One region of the Paramixta manurensis genome, then DNA from elsewhere that is predicted to be linked to it. Evidence: predicted binding sites of a transcription regulator. Region 1 holds the regulator's gene; each other region holds the start of a gene.

What was found. The regulator PurR, encoded in region 1, represses purine synthesis genes. The targets are predictions, from matches to a motif close to CANGCAAACGTTTGCNTG.
Region 2: the regulator PurR is predicted to act here: its motif matches at 2,651-2,668, upstream of glyA (serine hydroxymethyltransferase).
Region 3: the regulator PurR is predicted to act here: its motif matches at 2,937-2,954, upstream of purM (phosphoribosylformylglycinamidine cyclo-ligase).
Region 4: the regulator PurR is predicted to act here: its motif matches at 2,378-2,395, upstream of PMPD1_RS08515 (amino acid aminotransferase).

The regions. Positions count from the first base shown of each region.
Region 1 is NZ_CP054212.1:2,195,194-2,200,113, reverse strand. It holds gene PMPD1_RS10695 (aldo/keto reductase) at 1-419, opposite strand, end outside; gene cydH (cytochrome bd-I oxidase subunit CydH) at 679-768, opposite strand; gene purR (HTH-type transcriptional repressor PurR) at 1,055-2,080, shown strand; gene punR (DNA-binding transcriptional activator PunR) at 2,131-3,048, opposite strand; gene punC (purine nucleoside transporter PunC) at 3,166-4,368, shown strand; gene cfa (cyclopropane fatty acyl phospholipid synthase) at 4,675-4,920, shown strand, end outside.
Region 2 is NZ_CP054212.1:3,467,246-3,472,165, reverse strand. It holds gene glrR (two-component system response regulator GlrR) at 1-732, shown strand, start outside; gene glnB (nitrogen regulatory protein P-II) at 853-1,191, shown strand; gene hmpA (NO-inducible flavohemoprotein) at 1,261-2,445, opposite strand; gene glyA (serine hydroxymethyltransferase) at 2,780-4,033, shown strand; gene PMPD1_RS16785 (glycosyltransferase family protein) at 4,094-4,920, opposite strand, start outside.
Region 3 is NZ_CP054212.1:3,409,283-3,414,202, forward strand. It holds gene hda (DnaA inactivator Hda) at 5-706, opposite strand; gene uraA (uracil permease) at 800-2,083, opposite strand; gene upp (uracil phosphoribosyltransferase) at 2,151-2,777, opposite strand; gene purM (phosphoribosylformylglycinamidine cyclo-ligase) at 3,018-4,058, shown strand; gene purN (phosphoribosylglycinamide formyltransferase) at 4,055-4,693, shown strand; gene pstB (phosphate ABC transporter ATP-binding protein PstB) at 4,746-4,920, opposite strand, start outside.
Region 4 is NZ_CP054212.1:1,750,384-1,755,303, forward strand. It holds gene mepK (peptidoglycan L,D-endopeptidase MepK) at 1-397, shown strand, start outside; gene PMPD1_RS08510 (MBL fold metallo-hydrolase) at 444-1,073, shown strand; gene PMPD1_RS08515 (amino acid aminotransferase) at 1,123-2,313, opposite strand; gene ompF (porin OmpF) at 2,505-3,620, opposite strand; gene asnS (asparagine--tRNA ligase) at 3,921-4,920, opposite strand, start outside.

The DNA.
Region 1 (4,920 bases):
TCCTCAATGGGCGCGGTTCGATCCCAGTTGTGCAACCAATAGATATCGATATAGTCGCACTGGAGCCGTTTCAAAGAGGCTTCGCATTGTTGGATAAGCGCTTTGCGCCCCGCCCCGCCGCCGTTCGGATCGCCCGGGTGCAGGTTGCAATAGAACTTAGTGCTAAGTACCAACGCATCGCGCCGAACGCGATTTTGGGTAAGGTAATCTCCGATAATTTGCTCAGAATGACCGGCAGTATAAATATTGGCGGTATCCACGAAGTTTCCTCCACGCGCCAGATATTCATCAAGCATAGCGAACGACTCTTCGGGGCTGGCTCCCCAGCCGAAGTCTTCACCGAACGTCATGGTTCCCAGACAATATGGGCTAACGCGCAATCCGGAACGTCCAAGTGTGACAAAGTGATTGAGAGGCATTGATTGCTCCTGTTCAGGTTAGAGAATGCAGCCAATGAGCTGCCGGTAAGTCGAGGGCGAGTGATCGCTTCCAACCGGAACAGACAGGGTATGTCGTCCTTAATCAGCGAAGAAGGCGTGTGCGTTCATTTCTTATGCGTGATAGTTCAAAGATGCCTGCAGCGAGGGGCGTGTCGGCACATAAAAAAACTGCACCTTACTTTGTTGGATGCCCAACATTTGGCGTGCAGCTCATCAATGATTTTTTATTTTCGCCAGCTTAGTGCATAACCGCCGTCAGGCTAAAAGCCACAATCACCAGTAAAGCAGCGACGGTTGTAAACAATGAAAACTTTAGATCGGTTGACATGTTTCGCTCCTGAAAGACCTTACAAAGGGTAATTGAATAGATTTTCGCACAGTTGCCGGTAAAAATCTCGTCTTATGCTCACAGCCTTGATAGAATTTCGTTTTTCCGTTGCGCAACAACCGTCGCATTCGGTTGTTGGCTGCCTGTTCCCGGTGTTCCACCTTCCTGATATGACTCAGAAAGCCACCCTAAAACATGAATAACGCCGGGTCGAAAAGCTAAATTGACGCAAACGATTAACATTCAGTTTATCAGCCAGTTGCGATAAACCAGGAGTACCATTTTAATGGCAACAATTAAAGATGTGGCGAAACGCGCCGGGGTTTCGACCACCACCGTTTCACATGTCATCAATAAAACCCGTTTCGTAGCCGAAGAGACGCGGGAAGCGGTGCAGGATGCGATTAAAGCGCTGCACTATTCGCCGAGCGCGGTCGCACGCAGCCTTAAGGTTAATCACACTAAGTCGATCGGCCTGTTGGCCACCTCAAGCGAAGCGCCCTATTTTGCCGAAATTATTGAGGCGGTCGAAAACCGCTGTTTTGAGCGTGGCTACACTCTCATCCTTGGCAATGCGCATAACGATTTGCAAAAACAGCAGGCCTACCTGTCAATGATGGCGCAAAAACGCGTCGACGGGTTGCTGGTAATGTGTTCGGAATATCCGAACGATTTATTAAAAATGCTGGAAGAAAACCGTTCTATTCCGATGGTGGTGATGGATTGGGGCGAATCACGCGGCGACTTTACCGATACGGTGCTGGATAACGCTTTTGAAGGCGGCTATTTGGCAGGTCGCTATCTTATTGAGCGTGGTCACCGTGATATTGGGGCGATTCCCGGCCAGATGGAGCGAAATACCGGCGGCGGTCGTCACGCCGGCTTTCTGAAAGCATTGGCTGAAGAGAATATCCCGGTGCGCAACGAATGGATTGTTCAGGGCGATTTTGAGCCAGAATCAGGCTACCAAGCTATGCAACAGATTCTCTCGCAAAAACAGCGGCCTACAGCTGTATTTTGCGGCGGCGATATTATGGCGATGGGCGCGATTTGCGCCGCCGATGAACTGGGGTTACGCGTCCCACAGGATATTTCGGTGATCGGGTATGACAACGTGCGCAACGCGCGTTATTTCGCGCCAGCATTGACCACCGTACACCAGCCTAAAGAGCAGTTAGGCGAAACCGCTTTCGATATGCTGCTTGACCGTATTATCAACAAACGCGAAGAGCCGCAAACTATTGAAGTTCATCCCCATCTGGTCGAGCGCCGCTCGGTTGCCGATGGCCCGTTCCTTGATTACCGGCGGTAACGCTTAATGCTGCGGGCAGCGCCGCTGTCCGCAACACGACGCGATGGGCGTTAGGTTCCCTTCTCTTCACGTAACCACTCCTCATTCAACGTCTCTCCGGTGCCAAGATAGCTCAATAACCATGTCAGCGCCGGAGACGTATCCTGCTCGATCCAACTCACGCAGCAGGGGCTGTCGGGAAAACGTGTCGCCAGATTTAGCTCATGCAAATGCCCCGCGGCTAACCACGGCGCGGCGAAGTGCCCGGGCACCATCCCGACGCAAAGCCCGGCCTGTAAGCAATCGAACCCGGTTTCCCAATCCGGTACCACCAGACGCCGCTGATTGTCCAACGTCCAAGTGGTTCGTCGCGGTAAGGCGCGTGAGGTGTCCTCCAGTACCAGTGATGGCCAGGCGCGAATGACTTCATCATCCAGCACATCGCGATAGCTGGCTAATGGGTGTGTGGCGCTTACCACGCAACGCCAGTTCAGGGTGCCCATGTCGCGGAAGGCGAAACGGCCACCGACCGGAATGGCCTGAGTTGCCCCAATAGCCACTTCAACTCGCCCATCTGCCAGCGCATCCCAAACCCCATTAAAGACTTCCGGTGAAACCAGCAGTTCCATATCCGGGAAGTGGCGGTAAAAATCCAACACCAGTTGACGCGTTCGCTGTGGTTTTACAATCCTATCGACCGCAATGCTCAACTGACCTCGCCAGCCATTAGCTACCTGCTGACACTGACGCCGCGTGGCAAGCATTTTTTTGATAACACCACGGCTTTCGCGAATAAATAGCGCGCCGGCATCGGTCAGAACCACATCGCGATGCCGCCGCTCAAACAAGCTTACCGCCAACCACTCCTCCAGTTGCCGTACCGTATAACTGACGGCGGAGGGAACGCGATGAAGCTCATTTGCCGCTGCGGTAAAACTGCCAGTACGCGCAACGGCATCAAGTACTTCGAGAGAATATTCAGACCACATTTTTTGCCTGCAATTTTTTTGATAGCAATGTGCAAATATTAGCGTTTCACAAGCACTCTTGCACCCCTTTACACTCTGCGGCGTTAAAATCACCTGTAATAATAAAAGAGTTGTTTAATGATGAGATCGAAAGGATTTTTGTTGTACCTCGCCCTACTGAGCATGTTGGGCTTTCTCGCCACCGATATGTATCTCCCCGCTTTCGGCGCGATGCAGCAGGACTTGCAAACGCACCCCGGTACGATTAGCGCCAGTCTGAGCATCTTCCTGGCCGGTTTCGCCTGTGCGCAACTCATCTGGGGGCCGGTTTCCGATCGCATTGGCCGCAAACCCGTTCTGCTCGCCGGGTTAAGTCTGTTTATTGTTGGTTGTGCAGGCATGTTGTGGGTGACAGACGCCACATTGCTGCTGGCGCTACGTTTTATCCAGGCGGTCGGGGTCTGTTCGGCGGCGGTAAGTTGGCAAGCGCTGGTGGTTGATCGCTATGCCGGGCCACAAGCCAATCGCGTCTTCGCGACCATTATGCCGCTGGTGGCGCTTTCTCCCGCGCTGGCGCCGCTGCTAGGCGCCTGGCTGCTAAACCATTTCTCATGGCGTAGCATTTTCCTGGTTTTATTATTGACCGCACTGGCTTTGCTGTTAGCGACACTTTCGCTGAAAAACACCCGCCAGCCGGTCGATGAATCACAGAAAAAAGCCAGCGTGCTTTCTCTGCTGGCCTCACGCGTATATAGCGGAAACGTGTTGATCTATGCGGCCTGCTCCGCCAGCTTTTTCGCCTGGCTCACCGGTTCGCCGTTTATTCTTGCCGACTTGGGTCTCACCCCAGGAGATATCGGCTTGAGCTATGTGCCACAAACCATCGCGTTTCTGATTGGCGGGTTCGGTTGCCGTACGGCGCTAAACCATCTGCAGAGTAAAAGCTTACTGCCGTGGCTACTCGCCCTCTATACTCTGAGCGTCGCGAGCATTTTTACCGTTGCGGTTACCGGCCATGTCACGTTAGTGGGGTTGTTGATACCTTTCTGCGGCATGGCAATGGCTAATGGCGCTCTGTATCCGATTGTGGTTGCCAACGCGCTGCTGCCCTTCCCGCAAGACACCGGCAAAGCGGCAGCGTTACAGAATATGCTGCAGTTGGGGCTCTGTTTTCTCGCCAGTCTGGCGGTCTCATCACTGATTGAACATACTCTGCTGACGACCACCAGCGTAATGTTATCAACTATCGGGTTGGCATTACTCGGTTTTGCACTACAATTTCAACGTCAGAACGAGGCGCAGAGGCCGGTATCGACTGTCTGTCGGGCAACCAATAACTGATTGAAATTATTTACTTAGCACCCTAACAATAATCCATTGAATATTGTCTGGCGTGAGCATATACTCATGTTCAGGCAATATTTTATAACAAATGATCAACTTTTTTTGATTGGGCTGACAGGGTTGTCGCAGCGTTATCCAGCGTGGCTTTCGTTCCGCTTCTCTGCAGTTTTTTTCGTTCAATTTCAATCCTCTGTTAAACGTCGGATATCAGGCCGCACGGATTTTCCGTGAGTTCTCGCACAACCCTGTAGAAATTGTCTATTCTATTTCTCAGGTTCAGATCACACAGGTGATGGAGAAGCTATGAGTTCATCGTGTATAGAAGAAGTGAGCCTTGAAGAAAATCACTGGTATCGTATCGTCCATGAAATGCTTAACATGGCCGATATTGAAATCAATGGTACACGCCCCTGGGATATTCAGGTCAAAAATCCTGATTTTTTTAAACGCGTGTTGCAGGAAGGATCGCTAGGGCTAGGCGAAAGTTATATGGATGGCTGGTGGGAATGTGAACGGCTGGATATGTTTTTTCACCGAGTGTTAAAACAT
Region 2 (4,920 bases), 1.3 Mb from region 1:
GAGTCGGAGCTGTTCGGGCATGCTAAAGGGGCGTTTACCGGCGCGGTCAGCGCCCGCGAAGGGCTGTTTCAGGCGGCGGAAGGCGGCACGCTGTTCCTCGATGAAATTGGTGATATGCCACAAGCATTGCAGGTGAAATTGCTCAGGGTGCTTCAGGAGCGCAAGGTGCGTCCGCTGGGGAGCAACCGTGATGTCGATATTGATGTGCGTATTATTTCCGCTACGCACCGCGATCTGCCGAAGGCGATGGAGAAAAAGGAGTTCCGTGAAGATCTTTTCTATCGTCTCAATGTGGTTAACCTGAAACTCCCGGCGTTACATGAGCGCGCGGAAGATATTCCCCTGCTGGCTAACCATTTATTACGCCAGGCGGCCGATCGGCACAAACCGCAGGTCCGTAGTTTCTCGACGGATGCCATGAAACGCCTGATGGCGGCCAGTTGGCCGGGTAATGTTCGTCAACTGGTCAACGTTATTGAGCAATGCGTAGCGCTAACCTCTTCGCCGGTTATTGGTGATGCGTTAGTTGAGCAGGCATTAGTCGGCGAAAACACCGCGTTACCGACCTTCGTCGAGGCGCGCAATCAGTTTGAACTGAACTATCTACGTAAACTGTTACAAATGACTAAAGGCAATGTGACTAACGCGGCACGTTTAGCAGGGCGTAACCGCACCGAGTTTTATAAGCTGCTGGCGCGGCACGAGCTCGATGCAACCGATTTTAAAGAGTAGTTTTAATACGGTTTTATCGGCGAGTTATGGTAGCTTAGCCTGCGAAAAGAGACGAACCGCACGCCGGTATCTACAGAACGTTACCCATCCGGCCACGGAGGGAAAGAAAAAGGGTCTGCCATGAAAAAGATTGATGCGATTATCAAACCGTTCAAACTCGACGATGTGCGTGAAGCGCTAGCCGAAGTAGGCATCACCGGGATGACGGTAACAGAAGTGAAAGGTTTTGGTCGCCAGAAAGGCCATACGGAACTGTATCGCGGCGCTGAGTATATGGTTGATTTCTTACCCAAGGTGAAAATCGAAATTGTCGTTGCCGATGATATTGTCGATACCTGCGTAGAAACTATCATGCAGACGGCGCAAACCGGAAAGATTGGTGACGGTAAAATCTTTGTGTACGACGTTGCGCGCGTGGTGCGTATCCGTACGGGTGAAGAGGATGAAGAGGCGATTTAAGCATGCCGCTTCCTGCTTGCCGACAGCAATTACCGGGCTCCATTGCGGCGCCCGGTTTTTTTATAGGCGCTAAATGACTTTATGCGGGCCGAACACTTCATAATGAATCTGGGCCTGTTGCACCCCGGCATCCAATAACTGACCGGCGACAGACTGCATAAAGCCCAGCGGACCACACAAGTAATAGTGCATGCTGGTGGTCTCTAACGCGGCGGAGGCGGTAGCAAGATCCATCAATCCCAAGCTTTGATAGCGCCCTTCATCTTTAACACGAGGTTGGCGGTACCAAACATGCTGCGTAAAACGCGGTAGCGTTGCGCCCACGGCGGTAACTTCATCAGCAAAGGCGTGCACATCGCCATTTTCCGCCGCGTGTAACCAATTAACCGCCGCCGGATGCAGGTTATCCGCCAAACTGTGGAGCATAGCGAGCATTGGTGTCTGCCCAACACCTGCCGAGATTAACGTCACCGGCGTTTCTGGCGTGACATCCAGATAAAAATCTCCGGCTGGCGCAGAGAGTTCAATAACGGTGCCCACCTTTGCATGTTGATGGACCCAACCAGAGACGATGCCGCCCGCTTCGTGTTTGACCGCGATACGATATGCTTTTCCATTCGGTGAACGGGTTAATGAATATTGGCGAATTTCATGATGGGGAAAATGCGTATCCTGTACGTGTACACCCAGATATTGCCCGGCGCGATAATCCACTACCGATTTACCATCCACCGGCGTCAGTTCAAGGCTTTTGATCGCCTCACCGCGCGGCGTAATCGCGCTAATGCGGAAAGCGCGTTTCCCACGCCAGCCGCCCTCCTTCAGTTCGGCGGCATGATAAATTGCCTCTTCGCGTTGAATAAACACATTCGCCAACACGCCATAGGCTTGCGCCCACGCCTCTAATACCGCTGCGCCGGGATGCAGTAGCTCATCAATGGTCGCGAGCAGATGTTGGCCGACAATTTGATATTGCGCGGGCTGGATGGAAAAGCTGGTGTGTTTCTGCGCGATGCGCTCAACGGCGGGCAGCAGGGCGCTGAGGTTTTCAATATTCGCCGCGTAAGCGCAGATGGCGTCAAACAACGCCTGGCGTTGATCGCCATTGCGTTGGTTACTCATGTTGAACACATCCTTTAACTCCGGGTTGTGTTTAAACATGCGGTCGTAAAAATATCCGGTCAGTTTGGGGCCGGTAGCCGCAATGGCTGGAAGGGTGGATTTCACAATAGCGATGGTTTGTGCGTCAAGCATAGCGTCTTTCCTTATTGCTTATTAAAACATGTATTTTATATGCATGTTAAAACCTCGCCGCTTGGTTTGTAAATACCCGGTGACAAAAAGGGGGCTTTATCGCACGTTATGCCACCGGCAAAGTTGAAAAAAATGCACCTGGAAGATGAAGAACAATCGCGATCGAGGGGGTTGTAAAAACAGTAAGAAACCCTTTACAGGCTTGATGCCAATCGTTTGCCTAAAAAGCTGCCGCCGATGCTATCCATCGGCCGGTAAAACGGTTTAAACTGTTGGCCTTCGCCCATTAGGGCTATTCACTGCCGTTTTTAGTTAGCTCAGTCAGGAGATGCGGATGTTAAAGCGTGATATGAACATTGCCGATTATGATGCCGAATTGTGGCAGGCGATGGAGCAAGAAAAGGTGCGTCAGGAAGAGCACATCGAACTGATTGCTTCAGAAAACTACACCAGCCCGCGCGTTATGCAGGCGCAAGGTTCGCAGCTCACCAATAAATACGCCGAAGGCTATCCTGGCAAACGCTATTACGGCGGCTGTGAATATGTGGATATCGTTGAACAATTAGCGATCGATCGCGCAAAAGAACTGTTTGGCGCCGATTATGCCAACGTCCAGCCGCATTCAGGCTCTCAGGCTAATTTTGCGGTTTACACTGCGCTGCTGCAGCCGGGCGATACTATTCTTGGGATGAACCTTGCCCACGGTGGTCATCTGACTCATGGCTCACCGGTAAACCTCTCCGGCAAACTGTATAACGTGGTGCCGTACGGTATCGATGAAACCGGCAAGATCGATTATGACGATTTGGCGGCCCAGGCGAAAAAGCATCAGCCTAAAATGATCATCGGCGGTTTCTCCGCTTACTCCGGCATTTGTGACTGGGCAAAAATGCGTGAAATCGCCGATAGTATTGGTGCCTGGTTGTTTGTTGATATGGCGCACGTTGCAGGCCTAATCGCCGCTGGCGTCTATCCGAACCCGGTTCCACACGCACACATTGTGACGACCACTACGCATAAAACGCTGGCCGGTCCGCGCGGCGGTCTGATTTTAGCCAAAGGCGGCGATGAAGAGTTGTACAAAAAGCTCAACTCTGCGGTGTTCCCGGGCGGCCAGGGCGGCCCACTGATGCACGTTATCGCGGGTAAAGCGGTGGCGCTGAAAGAAGCGATGGAGCCTGAGTTCAAGGTTTACCAGCAGCAAGTGGCTAAAAACGCGAAAGCGATGGTCGAAGTGTTCCTGGAACGCGGCTATAAAGTGGTTTCTGGCGGCACCCATAATCACCTGTTCCTGCTGGACCTGGTGGATAAAAACTTGACCGGTAAAGAGGCCGACGCCGCATTGGGGCGTGCGAATATCACCGTCAACAAAAACAGTGTCCCTAACGATCCGAAGAGTCCGTTTGTCACCTCCGGCATTCGTATCGGTTCTCCTGCAGTTACGCGCCGTGGTTTTAAAGAGGCCGAAGTCCGTGAACTGGCAGGCTGGATGGCGGATGTGCTGGATAACATTCACGACGAAGGCAACATCGAACGCGTGAAACAGAAAGTGTTGGAAATCTGCGCACGTTTCCCGGTTTATGCCTAATCGTTTACCGTGATGTCGCTGAAAACGCTTCCGGTCAGGAGGCGTTTTTTTTCGCCATCATTACGCTATCGGCAGGCTACCGCTCTCCACTTTTTCCCGCCAGCGTTGGTTCAACGCCTGTAACTCATCAATGCTCAGCGAAGTAATATCCTCTCTTTCCGGGTCGCGTAACGCATGGCGAAACCGTTCTATGGCAGAAGCATCAAGATAGTGTGCTTTGCTACCGTGCTCTTTTTTTTCACGTGGCGTTGGGTTAATGCGGATAAGGGCATCAGTGGGTAGCGTTATACCCTGTGCCTGGCAGGCAAGCGTCAGCGTCGCAAGATCGGCGAGCGATCGAACTTCAATCTCTTTCAGTTTGCCGCCGTTTGCAGAACCGGTTAGCGGATGATCTTCCGATTGATAACTAAACCGGTTGATGTGTTTGGTGAGGGGAGAAATTTGGTGGGTTTTCAGATTATTGATTTTGCTAAAACCAAATACCAGCGGCACGGTTGCGCCATTATTGAGCAGGTTAAGATACGGCATTTTGCCGTTAACCATCTCCTGCTCAATGCGCTGCAAGGCTGTGCGAATCAACTCCGTGGATTGAGGGGTAGAGAGCGTTAAGGAGTTATCAATCACTTTAATGTCGGTTGGAATCAGTTGTGCCGCCACGCTTTCCAGTGTCTCTTTGGTTAGAGAGAGGTTGTTTGCAGAGAGTCGCAGCATCAGTGATTGATAGACAGCCTCAGGCAGATCGTCGCCGGTTTTCACCATCAGGGCTGCGGCGTCAGACGAGAGGGAGGTCCGATTTATGGCTTTGGCCAGTTGGTAAATCTGTGAACGCGTCTCTACCGTAGTGATTTTTGCTCCCATTCCTTTTGCATACACGCGTGGTTTTGAAC
Region 3 (4,920 bases), 1.2 Mb from region 1:
GCCGCTAAAGCGCGAGCGTCTCTTTCACGAACGGGATGGTGAGCTTGCGCTGGGCAGAAATAGAGGCGCGATCCAGTTTGTCCAGCGTCACAAACAGCGTGCGCATTTCCCGATCCAGCCGTTTAAGCAGAAAGCGCCCCACATCTTCCGGCAATTCAAACCCACGTAGCCCGGCGCGTAACTGTAGCGCCTGCAATTTATCTTCATCCGAGAGCGGTTGCAGCTTATAGATTTGCCCCCAATCGAGGCGCGAAGCCAAGTCCGCCAGTGTTAAATTTAACTGGCGCGGGGGGCGATCGCCAGTGATTAAGAGCCGGGTTCTGCCGGTTTCCAGGATCCGGTTGTAGAGATCGAAAATCGCCATTTCCCACTCATCCTCTCCGGCAATGCACTCGATATTATCAATACAGATCAGCGCCAACTGTTCCATACCATCCAACACTTCCGGCACAAACCAGGTACGTTTATCCAGCGGCACATAGCCTACCGCTTCGCCGCGCGCCGACATTTCCGCACAGGCTGCGTGCAGCAAATGACTGCGCCCGCCGCCCTCGCGTGACCAGAAATAGAGATAGCTGCCATGTTCCTGGCGCAACGCGGCATGTAGCGCCGCCAACAATGACGGATTTTCCCCCGGCCAAAAGCTGGCGAAGGTTTCATCATCGGGTAGATAAAGAGGCAGTGAAAGTTGTGCCGGCGTGTTCAGAAGCACCTCAAGTGTGAACGGGCAGAAAACAGCAACAGTTTATCATAACTTTTATGCCGGAATGAAACGGGCAGCATCGGCTGCCCATCGTACTTATTGCGCGGTGTCTTCTTCCGCGTCCAGCACCACTTCTTCCGGACGTAATACGCTGATTAATTTAAAAATCAAACTCAGCGCCACACCCACTACCGTGGCTAATGCCATTCCTTTTAGCTCTGCGGCGCCAATATGCACCTTGGCGCCGCTGACGCCGACTATCAAGATGACTGAGGTCAGGATCAGGTTCTGCGCTTTGTTATAATCCACTTTCGATTCAATCAATACCCGAATCCCCGAAGCGCCAATCACACCGTACAACAGTAACGATACGCCGCCCATTACCGGCACCGGAATCGCCTGGATCGCGGCCGCCAGCTTACCGACGCATGAGAGCAAAATCGCCAAAATCGCCGCCCCGCCAATCACCCATGTACTGTAAACGCGTGTAATTGCCATCACGCCGATATTTTCGCCATAGGTGGTATTTGGCGTAGAGCCAAACAAGCCGGAAATGATGGTTGAGAAACCGTTGGCAAACATCGAACGGTGTAAGCCCGGATCGCGAATCAAATCCCGCTTCACAATATTGGCGGTCACCACCAAATGCCCGACATGCTCCGCAATGACGACCAACGCCGCCGGTAAGACGGTGAAAATGGCGAACCATTCGAAGCGCGGCGTATAAAAGGTCGGCAACGCAAACCAAGGCGCATTGTAAACCGGCGTCCAATCCACCAGCCCCAGCGCAAATGATAATATGTAGCCAACCACTACGCCGATCAGGATCGGGATGATGGCGAGGAAGCCGCGAAAAAGCACCGAGCCAAAGACCGTGGCGCCTAACGTCACCAGTGAAATCAGAATGGTTTTGTTATCGACCGATGCGCCATCGGCAGGTAGCAGCCCGGCCATATTGGCCGCCACGCCAGCCAGTTCGAGACCAATGACCGCCACTATCGCGCCCATTGCCGCCGGAGGAAACATCACATCAATCCAGCCGGTTCCGGCCTTTTTAACAATAAAAGAGACCAGGCAGAACAACACGCCACACATAATGAAACCGCCCAGCGCCAGTTCATAACCCAACGGCAACAGCAGTAAGACCGGAGAAATAAAAGCGAAGCTGGAGCCGAGATAGGCCGGGATTTTACCTTTACAGATAAACAGATACAGCAGCGTACCAAACCCATTAAACAACAACACCGTCGCCGGGTTGATGTGAAACAAAATGGGTACCAGCACCGTTGAGCCAAACATAGCGAAAAGATGCTGAAGGCTTAACGGTATCGTTTGCAACAGCGGTGGACGTTCGTTAACGCCAATCGCGCGACGCGTCATAATGATCCCCTTGAGATGGTTTTTTTATTAAAAAAAAGCCGACTCTATTGGTCGGCTTAAAAGCAAATTATTTGGTTCCGAAAATCTTATCGCCCGCGTCACCGAGGCCGGGAATAATGTACCCCTTCTCGTTTAAACCACGGTCAATAGAGGCGGTATACAGTTCAACATCCGGGTGTGCTTTCTCCAGCGCCGCGATCCCTTCCGGCGCCGCCACCAACACCAGCACTTTGATACTGGTACAACCGGCTTTCTTCAGCAGATCGATGGTAGCAATCATTGAACCGCCGGTTGCCAACATCGGGTCAACCACCAACGCCATGCGCTCTTCAATGTTTGATACCAGCTTCTGGAAATAAGGTACCGGCTCCAGCGTCTCTTCATCGCGGTAAACCCCGACCACGCTGATACGTGCGCTGGGCACATTTTCCAGTACGCCTTCCATCATGCCGAGACCGGCACGCAAAATTGGCACCACGGTAATCTTTTTACCTTTGATCTGGCTGATTTCAACCGGGCCGTTCCAGCCTTCAATGGTCACCTTCTCAGTTTCCAGGTCGGCCGTCGCCTCATAGGTCAACAAACTGCCCACTTCTGATGCCAATTCACGAAAACGCTTGGTGCTAATATCGTTCTCACGCATCAGGCCCAGTTTATGTTTGACGAGCGGGTGTTTGACTTCCACGATCTTCATTGTTGTTCTCCCGGAGTGGTTGGCGGCAAAAAAAATCGCGGGATTATACCGCCTTTTGTTTTACACGCCATATGACTTAAGGCAATTAAGATCAAAAGCGTCGGGTTTAGATAAGAATTGACTAAAAAATAGCGTAGCGCAACGGGGAGAAAGATGGCGCTCGCAAACGTTTGCCTGCGCTGATAGAATTGCCGCGCTTCATTTTCAAACCACCAACCGCAAACGCGTGGGGATTTCGCAGTGACCGACAAAACCTCTCTCAGCTATAAAGACGCCGGTGTTGATATTGATGCCGGTAATGCGTTAGTCGATCGTATCAAAGGCGTAGTGAAAAAGACTCGTCGCCCGGAAGTGATGGGTGGCCTGGGCGGTTTCGGCGCGCTTTGTGCGCTGCCGCAAAAATACCGCGAACCGGTGTTAGTCTCCGGTACCGATGGGGTTGGCACTAAACTGCGCCTGGCGATGGATTTGAAACGCCATGACAGCATCGGTATCGATTTGGTGGCGATGTGTGTGAATGACTTGGTGGTTCAGGGCGCGGAACCGTTATTTTTCCTTGATTATTACGCCACCGGTAAACTGGACGTTGACACTGCCTCAGCGGTGATTAGCGGCATCGCCGAAGGCTGCTTGCAGTCGGGTTGCGCGTTGGTCGGTGGTGAGACCGCCGAGATGCCAGGCATGTATCACGGTGAAGATTATGACGTGGCGGGTTTCTGCGTTGGGGTGGTGGAAAAGTCGGAAATTATTGATGGCAGTAAAGTCCGCGATGGCGATGTGTTGATCGCTTTAGGCTCCAGCGGCCCGCACTCCAATGGTTATTCGCTGGTGCGTAAGATTCTTGAAGTCAGCCAAACCGATCCCCTCACCCGGCAGTTAGAAGGCAAGCCATTGGCCGACCATCTGCTGGCGCCGACACGTATTTACGTCAAAAACATCCTTAACCTGATTGCGCAGGTGGATGTGCACGCTATTGCCCACCTCACTGGCGGTGGCTTCTGGGAGAATATTCCTCGCGTGCTGCCGGAGAATACGCAGGCGGTACTGGACGAATCAAGCTGGCAATGGCCGCCGGTGTTTAGCTGGTTACAGCAGGCGGGCAACGTTAGCCGCTTTGAGATGTACCGTACCTTTAACTGCGGCGTAGGAATGGTGATTGCGCTGAGTCCGCAAGACGCGGATAACGCCCTGCAGTTGCTCACCGCCGCCGGTGAAAAAGCGTGGAAAATCGGTGTGATTAATGCTTCTGATGCCGATGAGCGTGTGGTTATCAACCCATGAAACGCATAGTAGTGCTGGTTTCAGGTCACGGCAGTAACCTTCAGGCGATTCTGGATGCCTGCCAGCAACAACGGATTAACGGCAGCGTGGCTGCCGTATTAAGTAATAAAACCGACGCGTTTGCCCTAGAGCGCGCGCGGGAAGCGGGCATTGTGACGCACGCATTAAGCGCCTCACAGTTCGTTGATCGCGCAGCATTTGATCGGCAGTTAATGCGTGAAATTGATGCCTATGCGCCACATCTGGTGGTGCTGGCAGGCTATATGCGCATCCTAAGCCCGGCCTTTGTCGCCCATTATCATGACCGTTTACTCAATATCCACCCCTCCCTGCTGCCTAAATACCCCGGCCTACACACTCACCGGCAGGCGCTGGAAAACGGTGATGAAGAACATGGTACCTCGGTACACTTTGTCACCGATGAGCTGGATGGCGGCCCGGTTATTTTACAGGCCAAAGTGCCGGTGTTTCCTGACGATAGCGAAGAGGATATTACGGCGCGCGTGCAACATCAGGAGCATGCGATTTATCCCCTGGTGATTGGTTGGTTTGTTGAGGGGCGCTTACAGATGCGCGATAACGCCGCCTGGCTGGATGGCAAAAAGTTGCCGCCGCAGGGTTATGCATTTGAATAACTAAAGCGGGTTGAGCGTGCTGCCTGCCGTAGAGGCAGCCACGCCTGGCCGGTTACCCATAACGCCCGGTAATATAATCCTCGGTACGGCGCTGTTGTGGCGCGGTAAACAGACGGTCGGTTTCGGCAAACTCTACCAAACTCCCCTGATGCATAAAGGCGGTATAGTCCGATACACGCGCTGCCTGCTGCATATTATGCGTCACTAAAATCAGCGTAAAATGCTGC
Region 4 (4,920 bases), 440 kb from region 1:
GAAGACGGAGTTTTTTAACGGCTCGCATTATGATAAGGATGAGCTGGCGCGTTTGAATCACTTTTTCCGTGACTACCGGGCGAATAAAGTAAAAAGTATCGATCCCCATTTGTTCGACCAGTTGTATCGTTTGCAGGCGATGCTGGATACCCGCAAACCGGTTCAACTCATCTCGGGTTATCGCTCTCTGGCGACCAATAATAAATTACGTTCCCACAGTAAAGGCGTAGCGAAACACAGCTATCATACGCTGGGTCAGGCTATGGACTTCCATATTGAAGGAATTTCTCTGAGCAATGTTCGCAAAGCGGCGTTAAATATGCGCGCCGGTGGTGTAGGATACTACCCCAGCAGTAACTTTGTGCATATTGATACCGGGCCGATAAGGCACTGGTAAACAGATAAATTCCGGCAGCATCGCGTTAGCCGGTAACAGGAGCATTATGGAATATCATCTTATTCCGGTGACGGCGTTCGCGCAGAATTGTTCACTAATCTGGTGTGAGGAAACGCGTCAGGGTGCGCTGGTTGATCCCGGCGGTGACGCGGAGCGGATTAAAGCGGCGGTTGCGCAGCAAGGCATTGAAGTTCGTCAAATCCTGCTGACACACGGTCATTTAGACCATGTTGGCGCGGCGGCGGAAGTCGCCGCTTTTTATGCGGCGCCGATTATTGGTCCGCATAAAAATGATACTTTTTGGCTTGATGGTTTGCCGACCCAGAGCCAAATGTTTGGCCTTGCAGAGTGTTCGCCGTTAACGCCTGACCGTTGGCTGGAGGAGGGCGATAGTGTGCAGGTAGGAAATCTGGCGCTGGAGGTTTTGCATTGCCCGGGCCATACGCCGGGTCACGTTGTTTTTTTTGATCGGGCAGGGCGTTTATTGGTGTCCGGTGACGTTATTTTCAACGGCGGCGTGGGGCGCAGTGATTTCCCTCAAGGGAGCCACCAGGACTTAATCGCTTCGATTAAGCAGAAATTGTTGCCGCTTGGCGATGATGTCACTTTTATTCCCGGTCACGGCCCGATGTCGACGCTTGGACGTGAGCGTATAGCAAATCCTTTCCTTCAATAAAAAAAGCAGCCGGAAGGCTGCTTTTTTGTTGGTGTAACTCGCCAGATAATTAGAGCACCGCAACAATGGCTTCACATAATGGCGCCATGTTATCCGGTGTCATCCCGGCAACGTTAACACGACCGGAGTTGACGGCGTAAACCCCAAACTCCTCGCGCAAGCGCACCACCTGATCTTTGGTCAGCCCGCTAAAAGAGAACATGCCGTTTTGGTTGATGATAAAGCTAAAGTCGCGATCGGCGCCTTTTTCTTGCAACGTATTGACGAAAAGTTGGCGCATGCGCTGAATGCGTTGGCGCATGTCAGTCAGCTCTTGTTCCCAGAGTGCGCGTAAGGCGCTGTTACCCAGAATTGTCGCGACTACCGCAGCACCGTGCGCCGGAGGATTAGAGTAGTTGGCGCGGATCGTATATTTCACTTGGCTAAAAGCGGTATCTGCCACCGAAGCATCTGCCGCCACTAACGTAAAGGCGCCTACGCGTTCGTTATACAGGCCAAAGTTTTTAGAATAAGAACTGGCGACAATCAGCTCTTGATGGGCCGCGGCGAAAATGCGTAAGCCCTCGGCATCTTCTTCCAGACCACGGGCAAAGCCCTGATAGGCGAAGTCGAACAAGGGTAGCCAGCCGCTTGCCAGCGATAATTCAGCGAGCTGCGACCACTGTTCCGCCGTTGGATCGATACCGGTTGGGTTGTGGCAGCATCCGTGGAACAGCACCACGTCACCCGCTTTAGCCGCGCGCAGGCTTTCCAGCATCGCGTCAAAATCCAGTGAATGATGCTCAGCGTTGTAATAACGGTATTCGCACACCTCCAGCCCGGCGGCTTCAAACACGTTTTTATGGTTTGGCCAACTTGGGTTGCTGACCCACACGCGCCGCGCGGAGGTTTGGGTGGCGATAAAGTCTGCAGCAACACGTAATGCGCCGGTGCCGCCAGGGGTTTGCGCGGTGCGCGCACGTTTACCGGTCACGATCGCATTATCGCGACCAAATAGCAGCTCTTGCGTGCAGCGGGCAAAATCGGCGATGCCGTCAATGCTCAGATAATTTTTGGTGGTTTCGTTTTCCAGCAGAAATTGCTCGGCTTTTTTCACGCTGGTCAATACCGGGGTGCTGCCGGTTTCGTCTTTGTAGACGCCAATACCGAGGTTGATTTTATTAGGACGGTTATCGGCGCGGAATAGATCGGCTAAACCAAGAATAGGGTCGGCGGGTGCGGCTGTAATATTTTCAAACATGTGAGAGGTCCATAAGCTTAATCTAAAGCGAAGTGAGAGCTCAGGTTAACGCCAGAACAGGTAAATGCCAACCGTTTGCGACAAAAAGAAAAGCGCATTTTCGTGTCGGCGTCGACAAAAATAAAAACGGGGCCGAAGCCCCGTTTTAGCGGTATTTTGATGGGCGATACAACACCCATTAACCGGGTTAATTAGAACTGATAAACCAGGCCCACTGCCACAGTATCGCCAGAACCGATGCCCAGACGGTTGTTGTCATCGATTTGGTTGATAATGTAGTCAACATAGGTGGACATGTTTTTGTTGAAGTAGTAGGTCGCGCCCACTTCAAAGTATTTGATCAGGTCAACGTCGCCAATGCCTTCAACATCTTTAGCTTTTGACTGCACGTAAGCCAGTGACGGACGCAGACCGAAATCGAACTGATACTGAGCAACTAATTCGATCAACTGAGTTTTGTTGGCAAAACCAAGTTCACCAGAAGTCGTGTTACCAGTGCTATTATCCTGGATAAAGGTGGCGTTACGGGTTTCGCCATACATTGCCGCCAGGTAGATGTTGTTAGCATCATATTTCAGCGCGGTTGACCACTGCTCAGCGCGCTCACCACCATTACCGAAGAATGCGGTCTGTTGGTTGTCAGTGCGGTCACCAGAACCGTAGGCTGCTGCGATACCAATGCCGATAGGCGAGGTGTAAGTGGTAGAAATTGCGTAGCCGTCGCCGTTAGCTTGTTTGATGCCACGACCGTCTGCGCTATCTTCGTTTTTACCCTGGTACTGCAACGCGAAGTTCCAGCCATCGACTAAGCCAAAGAAGTTGGTATTACGGTAGGTTGCCAGACCGTTGCTACGCCCAACGAAGAAGTTATCACTGTAGGCTGAGTCACCGCCGAATTCCGGCAGCATATCGGTCCAGCCAATTGCGTCATACACCACGCCGTAGTTACGACCGTAATCGATTGAACCCGCATCGCCAAATTTCAGACCAGCGAAGCCCAGACGGGTTTTAGTACCATCATTACGATCTGCACCACCTTCGCTATTGTTCGCCTGAACGTTGTATTCCCACTGGCCGTAACCGGTCAGTTGGTCATTAATTTGCGTTTCACCCTTAAAACCAAAGCGGATATAAGTCTGGTCGCCATCGCCTGCGTAACCATCTTTATCAGCAAAATAGTGCAGACCGTCAACTTTACCGTAAAGATCCAGTTTGTTGCCGTCTTTATTGTAGACCTCTGCGGCGTTAGCTGCGCCCGCAGCTAACAGAGCAGGGATAACCACTGCCAGAATGTTGCGCTTCATCATTTTTTATTACCCTCATTGGAGTTATTTGGACACCTGCCACTGCCGTCAACAATTCTTTACAGAACCATGAAGAGAGTTTGGTGTCTTCCTGTGTCTGCACGCATCTTTCCATTCCAATGACGGTAATTCTAGCGCGAAAATGCTACTAATCTAGTAATCTGGTATCAAAAGGAAAATATGTATTACAAAATGTAAAATATAGGGAACTTTGTGAGATGTCTCAAAATTTACAAAAAATAAAAAAGGTCAGCATGGCTGACCTTTGTATTTATATGAATTTCTTATATTTAATGGCGAAAATCAGAAACTGGCGTTACGTGGCGTCCGTGGGAAAGGGATAACGTCTCTTACATTTTGTACGCCCGTGACATATGCGATCAAACGTTCGAAACCTAATCCGAAACCTGAATGCGGAACGGTGCCGTAACGACGCAAATCGCGATACCACCAATAATCTTCTTTATTCAGCCCCATCTCTTCCAAACGGGCATCCAACACTTCCAAACGCTCTTCACGCTGAGAACCACCGATGATTTCGCCAATGCCAGGCGCCAGAACGTCCATGGCCGCTACCGTTTTTCCGTCATCATTCAAGCGCATATAGAAAGCTTTAATATCTTTCGGATAGTTTTTTACCACCACCGGCGCTTTAAAATGTTTCTCTGCCAGATAACGTTCATGCTCAGAAGAGAGATCAATCCCCCATGAAACCGGGTTTTCAAACGTCTGACCGCAGGTGCTAAGAATGGAAACCGCGTCGGTATAATCAACTTGCGCGAAATCCGTTGTCACAAATCTTTCCAGGCGCGAAACCGCATCTTTGTCTACGCGTTCAGCAAAGAACGCCATATCGTCAGCCCGCTCTTCCAGTACCGCTTTAAACACATATTTCAGCATCGCTTCCGCGAGCGCGGCGGCATCATCCAGCGAAGCAAAGGCGATTTCCGGCTCCAGCATCCAAAACTCAGCCAAATGGCGGCTGGTGTTAGAGTTTTCCGCGCGGAAAGTCGGGCCAAAGGTGTAGATTTTCGACAGGGCCGAAGCATAGGTTTCACCGTTCAACTGACCTGAAACGGTCAAGAACGCCTCTTTACCAAAGAAGTCCTCGCTGAAATCAACCTTCCCCTGCGGGTCGCGCGGTAAGTTCTCCAGATCAAGGGTGGAAACACGAAACATTTCGCCGGCCCCTTCGGTATCAGAAGCGGTAATGAGCGGCGTGGAAACCCAAAAATACCCGTTCTCGTTAAAGAAACGGTGTAATGCTTGCGCCAGCGTGTGGCGAACGCGGGCAACTGCGCCA